Regions from separate parts of the Rossellomorea marisflavi genome, predicted to be linked through region 1. Evidence: riboswitches for the same ligand, from Rfam matches in the RefSeq annotation. Region 1 holds a riboswitch; the other holds the start of a gene.
The links. A riboswitch is a leader RNA that binds a small molecule or an ion and turns the genes downstream of it on or off. The one in region 1 is predicted to bind S-adenosylmethionine.

Region 1 (4,243 bases):
CCTTCCAATCAAAAACCCCTACATGCTCATCTCCTGCACAGAGTGCCTTGCAGCGGAGGGGGGCTGACTCCTGCGGAAAAGGAGGAGCGGGGAGACCCCACAGGCACGAGGAGGCTCAACGCCCTCCCCGCGGAAAGCAGCCCACCGCAGCGGAAAGGCACGGACCCTTAGCCATTAGGGTTCCATCCAAAAACAAAAAAAGAGCATGACCTAAAAGGCCACACTCCCAAAACTCATTCCATCCAATCCGGTTTCCCGAACCCTTTAAACTCATCATCAATCACTTTCTCAAACTCATCCGACTCCACAACCGCCTTGATATCCTTAGACACCTGTGTATCCTTATCATCCGTATTCACAACCACCCGGTTGCGGTACTCATCCGGCATATTCTCAAGCTGAAGCGCATCAAGCAGATCCATATCCGCCGCAAGAGCAAAGTTCCCAGGCACAGCCGCCAAATCGACACTATCCACCGTACGTGGAAGCTGAGCAGCTTCAATCGCCTTGAACTTCAAATTCTTCGCATTCGTCTCGATATCCTTCTCCGAAACCGTCAGCGGATTGCTGTCCGACTTCAACGTGATCAGCTTCGCATCGGCAAGGATCTGGAACGCACGTGCCGCATTCGTAGGATCGTTCGGAATTGTGATTTGGCTTCCTTCCTTGATGCTGTCGATGGAATCAAACTTATCAGAATAAATGCCCATCGGAGCCGTAGGAACGGAAATCAGCTCGGAAAGCTCGATCTTGTTTTCTTTCGCAAAGTTTTCCATGTAGATCTTATGCTGGAACAGGTTGGCATCAAGATCACCCTGTGCCAATGCATTATTCGGCTGGATGTAATCATTGAATTCCTTGACCGTCACTTTATAGCCTTTTTCTTCAAGACCCGGCTTGATGGCTTTTGTCACCATATCGCTGTAAGGTCCGGTTGTGGCTCCGATAGTGATGTCTTTTTCATCTTTTTTGTCGCTGCTGTTGCCGCACGCCGCCATGAGGCTGACTGCGATGGCAAGGCCGAGTAGTAATGTCCATTTTTTCATTGTGTTTCCTCCATTATCTATCGTTTGTCTACTGCTTTGGCGAAAATGTCGCCGGCATATTGGATGACTTGTACAAGACAGATCAAGACGACCACCGTCGTGAACATGACCGTGTTGTCATATCGGTAATATCCGAACCGGATGGCAAGGTCACCGACCCCTCCCCCGCCGATTGTACCCGCCATGGCGGAGTATGCGATAAGGGAAATCGCCGTGATGGTGACGCCCTGGATGACAGCTGGTTTGGCTTCCGGAAGAAGCACATCCTTGATGATCATCCACGGGCTCGCCCCGACGGATACAGATGCTTCAATGACGCCCTTGTCGATTTCCTTCAGTGCGGTTTCGACGATCCTGGCGAAGAACGGAATTCCAGCGACGGATAGGGAGACTGAAGCAGCCGTCGGTCCGATCACATCCCCTGTGAGGATCTTCGTCAGAGGAAGGAGCGCCACCAGAAGGATGATGAACGGGACCGACCGGACCATATTCACAATGAATCCAACGATGGATTTCACGAAGCGGTTTTCGAGGAACAGCCCCTTATCCGTTGTGAAAAGAAGCACTCCGAGGGGAAGTCCGATGATAACGGCAATCAACAGGGATATCCCCACCATATACAATGTTTCTAAAAATGCCTGATTCAGATCCGGCAAGATGTCAATGATGGCTTCAGGCAGCATCTTCAAGCACCTCCAGACTTTGCGTACGCTGGGTAATGAATTCGATGGCGGCATCGATTTCGGCGCGTTCTCCGATCAATTCCATGATGAAGATCCCGAGTGGCACTTCCTGGATGTATTCGATCTTCCCGTGAAGGATGTTCCCTTTCACGTGGTACCGCTGGAAGACATCGGATACGACGCTTTCTTCTGCAATGGAGCCTTTGAATTGGATCTTGATCAAGGTCCCTTTCCTTGCTTTCGCCAAGTGATCTGGCAGGTCGAACTGAAGGATCGTCTCGATGAACTGCCTGGTCAGTGGCTCCTTCGGATTCGAGAAGAGGTCATATACGGGACCTTCTTCAATGATCCGGCCATCCTGCATCACGGCCATCCGGTCGCAAATCTCCTTGACGACTTCCATCTCATGGGTGATGAGGACGATGGTCAGTCCGAGCTCTTCGTTCAGCTTCTTCAATAATTTCAAGATCGACCTTGTGGTATTCGGGTCGAGGGCGGACGTTGCTTCGTCGCACAGGAGGACAGATGGATTGTTCGCAAGGGCCCGGGCAATCCCGACGCGCTGCTTTTGACCTCCGCTCAGCTGAGCGGGATAGGCATCTGCCTTATCCGATAGACCGACCATGGCGAGAAGCTCTTCCACACGCGGCCGGATCTCAGCCTTTGGCACCTTGGCCGCTTTCAGGGCAAATGCCAGATTGCCGTAGACCGTCTTTGCCTTGATCAGGTGGAAATGCTGGAAGATCATGCTCGTCTTCTGCCTTGCCGATCTGAGCTCGCGCGGAGACAGCTTCGTAAAGTCCAATCCGTCGATGATGACCTCACCTGAAGTAGGTCTCTCCAACAGATTCAAGCAGCGGATGAGGGAGCTTTTCCCAGCTCCGCTATACCCGACGATTCCAAAGATTTCTCCCTTTTCAATCTTGACGGAAACGTCATTGACGCCGATCACAGTTTGCTTTTTCGTTTTATACTCTTTCACAAGATGGTTGATCTCGATCATTGCGCTTCACCTCTTTTTTCCAATAAAAAATGCCTCTTTCAGCTGAAAGAAGCATCGCATATCGATCATCGACTTATCTCTCAGAATGAAAACCATCCTGCAGGAATTAGCACCGTTCCATATGGAGGTTGCCGGACGTCATAGGGCCTGATCCCTCGGTCGCTCTTGATAATTTGAATACTATATAATTTTAGAAGATTTCATCTATATGAGATAATAATGGGTATTTGGTTGGGTGTCAACTACCATTCATACCTATAGAAACCATGTAAGCGTTACCTTTACTTTAAGATTAGGCTTGAATTATTTTTGGTCCTTTCGAAATGTTTGCTCATTTTCGCCAATGATTGGTCCCTCTTCATGCTGCCAACACTTTGACGAAGCCTGCCATTTTCCATATGATAGGCTTACATCATCATTGATCCGGAGGTCACTATGAACATCCTATTAGTTGAAGACGATAAGACGATTGCAGCAGGACTCGAATACTCCCTGCAGAACGAGCAATTCGGCACATTTGTTTGCCATAATGTGGCTGCCGCTGAGGACATGATCAACACCCGCTGGACAGAGATTGATCTGTTCCTCTTTGATTTGTCCCTACCCGACGGGAGCGGCTATGACCTGTGCTCCCTCGTAAAGAAAAAGACCGATAAACCGGTGATCTTCCTGACGGCAATGGACGAAGAAGTCAATGTGGTCATGGGTCTTGATATGGGAGCAGATGATTACATCACAAAGCCATTCCGTGTCAGGGAACTCATGTCACGGATCAAGTCGGTCCTACGCCGCTACGATAAGCAGACGCCTGCCCATTTCACACTCGGCGACATCAAGATCCTTCCGGCTGAAGGCAAAGTATATAAGGGCGGCGAAGAAATCCAGCTGACGGCCCTCGAGTACCGGCTCCTTCTGATTTTTGCCCAGCACAAGGATCAGGTGCTCACGCGTACACAGCTCCTTGAGAAGATCTGGGATGTGGCTGGTGATTTCGTCAACGATAACACCCTCACCGTCTACATCAAACGGTTGCGTGAAAAACTGGAAGACGACCCGCAGAACCCCGGCATCATCAAGACGATCCGTGGAATGGGCTATAAGGCAGGAGACCGCTGATGCTGAGGAATAAAGAAATACGGGTGTTCCTTGTAACGATCGTGATCATCGCCGTCATCGGAACAATTTGCGCATCTTACATAAGTCTGCAAGCGTCTGTGGTCACAGCCGTCACCTCCCTCCTACTCATCACAAGCTTCATGCTTTACACAGCCTGGCGCTACAGGGAAATCGGGAAGCTTTCCGACTACCTTCGAAAGATATCAAATGGAGACTACTCCCTCGACGTTCGGGACAACCATGAGGGAGAGCTCAGCATCCTGAAGTCCGATATGTACAAGGTGACACTCCGACTATCGGAAAACAGCTCACGGCTCCAGGAAGACAAGCTCAAACTGACCGATGCCATCTCGGATATTTCCCATCAGCTTAAAACACCCCTCACCTCCATGATG
Region 2 (4,243 bases), 500 kb from region 1:
TCTCGTCAAAATAGTTATTTACATAACCGATATATATTTCATTCCCATTTGAGTCAGTTAAGGTTACCTTTTCAAACTTCCCTTCAAAACTATAACGTTCAAAAAATGCATCAGGGATGCTATCGTTATTGTTGTATAAAATTTTTATTGAGCGTATCAGGGCTTTTTCATCATTTTCTTTAGATAACATTCTCCAAGATTCAAATTCTTTTCTTTCTTGAAACGTTTCCCTATCGATTACATATTTTTCAGGAAAAAACATAGAATACTCATTTTTCTTCGATGTATATCTAAAAAAACCGTCACTCGTTCTAGATTCCTTATCTAAATGACTTGCTGTGAGCGAATCTTTTAAAGCAGCAGGACGTTCAGACATTTTCATAAGCAACCACCCCCCTAACACAATAATAATTAGAACTGTAAAGCCAATAAATAATAGTTTTTTTCTCATATCTCCACTCCTTTTATGTATGCACTCTTTATAAGCATTGTAGCAGGAGCCTCAAGCTAAAAGTTAGAATTCACTAAAAACTAGTACCTTTTTCATTACATACATTCCACAATAATTCCAATTATAAACATTAATGTATATTTTTTATTCACTGACTTAGAGTCGCTCCGAAATTTGCATTACCTTACTTACAATACACATTTCTCCTCAAAAAAAGACCAGCCTAAGCTGATCTCATTTGTCCTTTATCTTTATTCGAATCCACTCCCTTTTTCCCCACTAATAATATGATTCCTAGAAAGAGGAGCCCGACGCCCAACCACGATAGGGCGTCAAGGGATTCACCAATCAGGAAGACCCCGAGCATGGTGGCGGTGAGGGGTTCGGCGAGGGAGAGCGTCACGGCGGTTGAGGCAGGCACCTTCACCAGTCCACGTGCAAAGAGAAGATAGGCAAGTCCTGTTGCCACGACCCCAAGGTGCAGGGCGACCCCGGCTCCCCTTACCTCCATAAGCCACGATAGATCATAGAGGAAGAGGAAGGGCGTGAGGAAGAATGCACCCAGCATGAACACGACAGCGACCACGGGAAGTGTTTCCCTTCTATTGACAAGGGTTCCGCTGATCATGGTGTACCCGGCAAATGAAGCCCCCGCCCCCAGTGCGAGGAGGATACCGCGCGGGTCGGCAACGACCGACCCTCTATTCGTGAACAGAAGGATGCAGCCTGCGATGGCCATGGCGGTGGAGACCCACCAGGATGCTTGGGGGACCTTCCTTTTTATCCCCCATTCAAGGAGTCCTGCTATGACCGGGGCGCTTCCGATGGCAATGACGGTCCCGATTGCAATCCCTGTTATACTGACTGCCGAGAAAAAGAAAGGCTGGTAAAGTGCCATGCAAAGAGCGGCCGCCACGGTTCCTTTCAAAGGCCACCCTTTCCAATGTATTTTTCCCAAGGATAATAGAAGGAGAAATAAGCCTCCTATGGCCAGACGCACCGCTCCGATGGCAATCGGATGGACGCCTTCCGGTGCCAGTGCCTGTATCGTCCCCGTTGTTCCCCACAGCATGGCGGCCATGAGGATAAAGAGAGCATACTGTATCCGCAATCCAACCCCCTCCTAATCGATTACTGGCTGAATGGGAACCTCATTCCCACACCCGATCGGCAATGGCGAGCACGTGTTGCAGTTTCTTCCATTGTTCTGCTTCCGTCAACAGATTTCCTTCTTCTGTTGAGGCGAATCCACATTGGGGACTGAGACAGAGCTGGTTGATGTCCACATAGCGCGCAGCTTCCTGTATCCGTGCCTCGACGTCTTCCGTCGCCTCGAGCTCTCCATGTTTCGACGTCACAAGACCGAGGACGATCTGGAGATTCGGATTCTTCACATAGCGCAGCGGTTCGAAGCCTCCGGAACGATCATCATCGAACTCCAGGAATAGCCCGTCGAGGTCGAGCCCGCCGAAGATGGTTTCGGCAGCCGCTTCATATCCGCCTTCCGCCACCCATGTCGATTTGAAATTCCCTCTACAAATATGCATGGTCACGACAAGGTCCTCTGGACGATCCTTCACAGCCTCATTGATGGTGCGGGCGAAGGATTCCCTGAGTTCGTCGGGTTCGCGGCCAAATGCCTTGATCTGCTCATGTCCCTGTTCGGAGAAGAATACCGACCATGCCGTATCGTCGAGCTGCAGATAGCGGCAGCCTGCATCGTAGAAAGCACGGATTGCCTTTTTGTAGGCTTCGGCTACATCGTGGTGGAAAGCATCCAGATGATCACCGTATACGTCTGTTTCAATCTTGCCTCTGAAGAAAAGCATATTCGGACTCGGAATCGTCATCTTGGCTGTGTGATCGCCTGCAATTCCATGAAGGAATTCGTAGTCTTTCAGCATCGGATGATCCGTGAAGTCCACTTTCCCCGTCACTTTGATGCCACGTGCCTTGGTCGTCGTGTTATGGAACTTGATGCCCTGGTCCGATTCATATCCTTCGACGCCATCCAGACCTTCAAGGAAGTCGAAGTGCCACCACGCCCTCCTGAATTCACCATCGGTCACGACTTGGAGGCCGATTTCCTTTTGCTTGTCGACGATGCGGATGATTTCTTCATCCTCGATTCGTCGGAGTTCAGCTGCGGATAGCTCTCCATTCCCTCTCCGTTCGCGTGCTTCCTTGATCCTTTCCGACCTCAGCAGGCTCCCCACTTGATCTGCCCGGAACGGGGCCTTTATTGCTTTCTTTCCTTTTGTTTGTACGTGTGTCATCTGAATCCTCTCCCTTTCTTCATATAAAAAGGCCCTTCCCGGTAAAAGGAAGAGCCTTATGATTCTCGTCTCTTCCTCATCTCCGAACGAATCTCGTTCAAGGATTTAGCACCATTCTGTTCAAGTTTGAACAGCGGTTGCCGGGTTTCACAGGGCCAGTCCCTCCACCACTCTTAATAAGGAATATCGCTATTTAATTTTCTCAATATAATAATTATTCAGGATTCAACTCCTGTTGTCAATGGGATGAGGGAAATTAACCGCTCAACTTTTGACGGTTTCGTTCTCCAATGCCGCTCCATTCGTCTCAATCACCTGTTTGTACCAGTCGAAGCTGGCCTTCTTGGATCGGTTGAGGGTGCCATTGCCTTCGTTGTCTTTTTCTACATGGATATAGCCATATCGCTTTTTCATTTCGCCGCTTGACGCGCTGACGATATCAATCGGTCCCCAGCATGTGTAGCCCAGCAGTTGGACTCCGTCCTTGATCGCCTCATTCAGTTCGCGGAGATGTGCTGAGAGATAATCGATTCGATAGGCATCGTTGATTTCCCCATCTGCGCCGGGCTCGTCGATGGCCCCGAGGCCGTTTTCCACGACGAATAATGGTTTTTGATAGCGATCATACAATTGATTGGCCGTAATTCGGATCCCTTTTGGATCGATGGTCCATCCCCATTCCGATGTTTTCAAATGAGGATTTTTGACCGAAGGGAACACATTTCCTGCCGTCATCTTCCCGAGGATTTCGGGATCACGGCTGATCGTGCGGCTGGAGTAATAGCTGAATCCGATGTAATCCACCGTATAAGCCTTAAGAATGTCTTCATCGCCTTCTTCCATCTGGAGATCCCACTCCTGCTCCCGGAAGAAGCGCTTCGCATAGCCCGGATACGCTCCACGGGACTGAACGTCGATGAAGAAGTAGGATTCGCGGTCCCGTTCGATTCCCGCCCAGATATCTTCCGGATTACAGGAGTACGGATACGTGACACCTGCGGCCAGCATGCACCCGATCTGTGCCTCCGGATCGATCTCATGAAGTGCCTTCACGGCAAGGGCACTGGCGACAAGCTGATGATGAGCAGCCTGATAGAGGACCTGATCCCGATTTTCACCTTCTTTGAACACAATTCCTGCCCCAAGGAAAGGCAGATGGAAAAGCATATTGATTTCATTGAACGTCATCCAATATTTCACGGTCCCTTTAAAACGATTGAAAAGAGTACGGGCATACGTTTCGTAGAATCCGACGAGCTCACGGCCTTTCCAGCTTCCGAACGTTTCAATCAGATGGACGGGCACATCGAAATGGGCGATGGTTACAACGGGTTCGATTCCGTTCGATTTGAGCTCTGCGAAGAGGTTTTCATAGAACGTCAATCCTTCTTCATTCGGCTCAGCGTCGTTCCCGTTCGGGAAGATCCTTGCCCATGATACAGACACCCGAAGGCATTTAAAGCCCATCTCGGCAAACAGCTTGATATCTTCTTTGTAGTGATGATAAAAATCGATG

Region 2: linked by a shared signal. The riboswitch ahead of K6T23_RS21295 (5-methyltetrahydropteroyltriglutamate--homocysteine S-methyltransferase) and the one ahead of K6T23_RS18960 (methionine ABC transporter ATP-binding protein) in region 1 are both predicted to bind S-adenosylmethionine.

What each region holds. Positions count from the first base shown of each region.
Region 1 covers NZ_CP081870.1:3,633,992-3,638,234, forward strand. The annotation lists gene K6T23_RS18950 (MetQ/NlpA family ABC transporter substrate-binding protein) at 234-1,046, opposite strand; gene K6T23_RS18955 (methionine ABC transporter permease) at 1,064-1,729, opposite strand; gene K6T23_RS18960 (methionine ABC transporter ATP-binding protein) at 1,719-2,732, opposite strand; SAM riboswitch class I at 2,803-2,907, opposite strand; gene K6T23_RS18965 (response regulator transcription factor) at 3,168-3,848, shown strand; gene K6T23_RS18970 (sensor histidine kinase) at 3,848-4,243, shown strand, end outside.
Region 2 covers NZ_CP081870.1:4,131,990-4,136,232, forward strand. The annotation lists gene K6T23_RS21285 (hypothetical protein) at 1-451, opposite strand, end outside; gene K6T23_RS21290 (EamA family transporter) at 675-1,562, opposite strand; gene K6T23_RS21295 (5-methyltetrahydropteroyltriglutamate--homocysteine S-methyltransferase) at 1,603-2,727, opposite strand; SAM riboswitch class I at 2,801-2,910, opposite strand; gene K6T23_RS21300 (6-phospho-beta-glucosidase) at 2,992-4,243, opposite strand, start outside.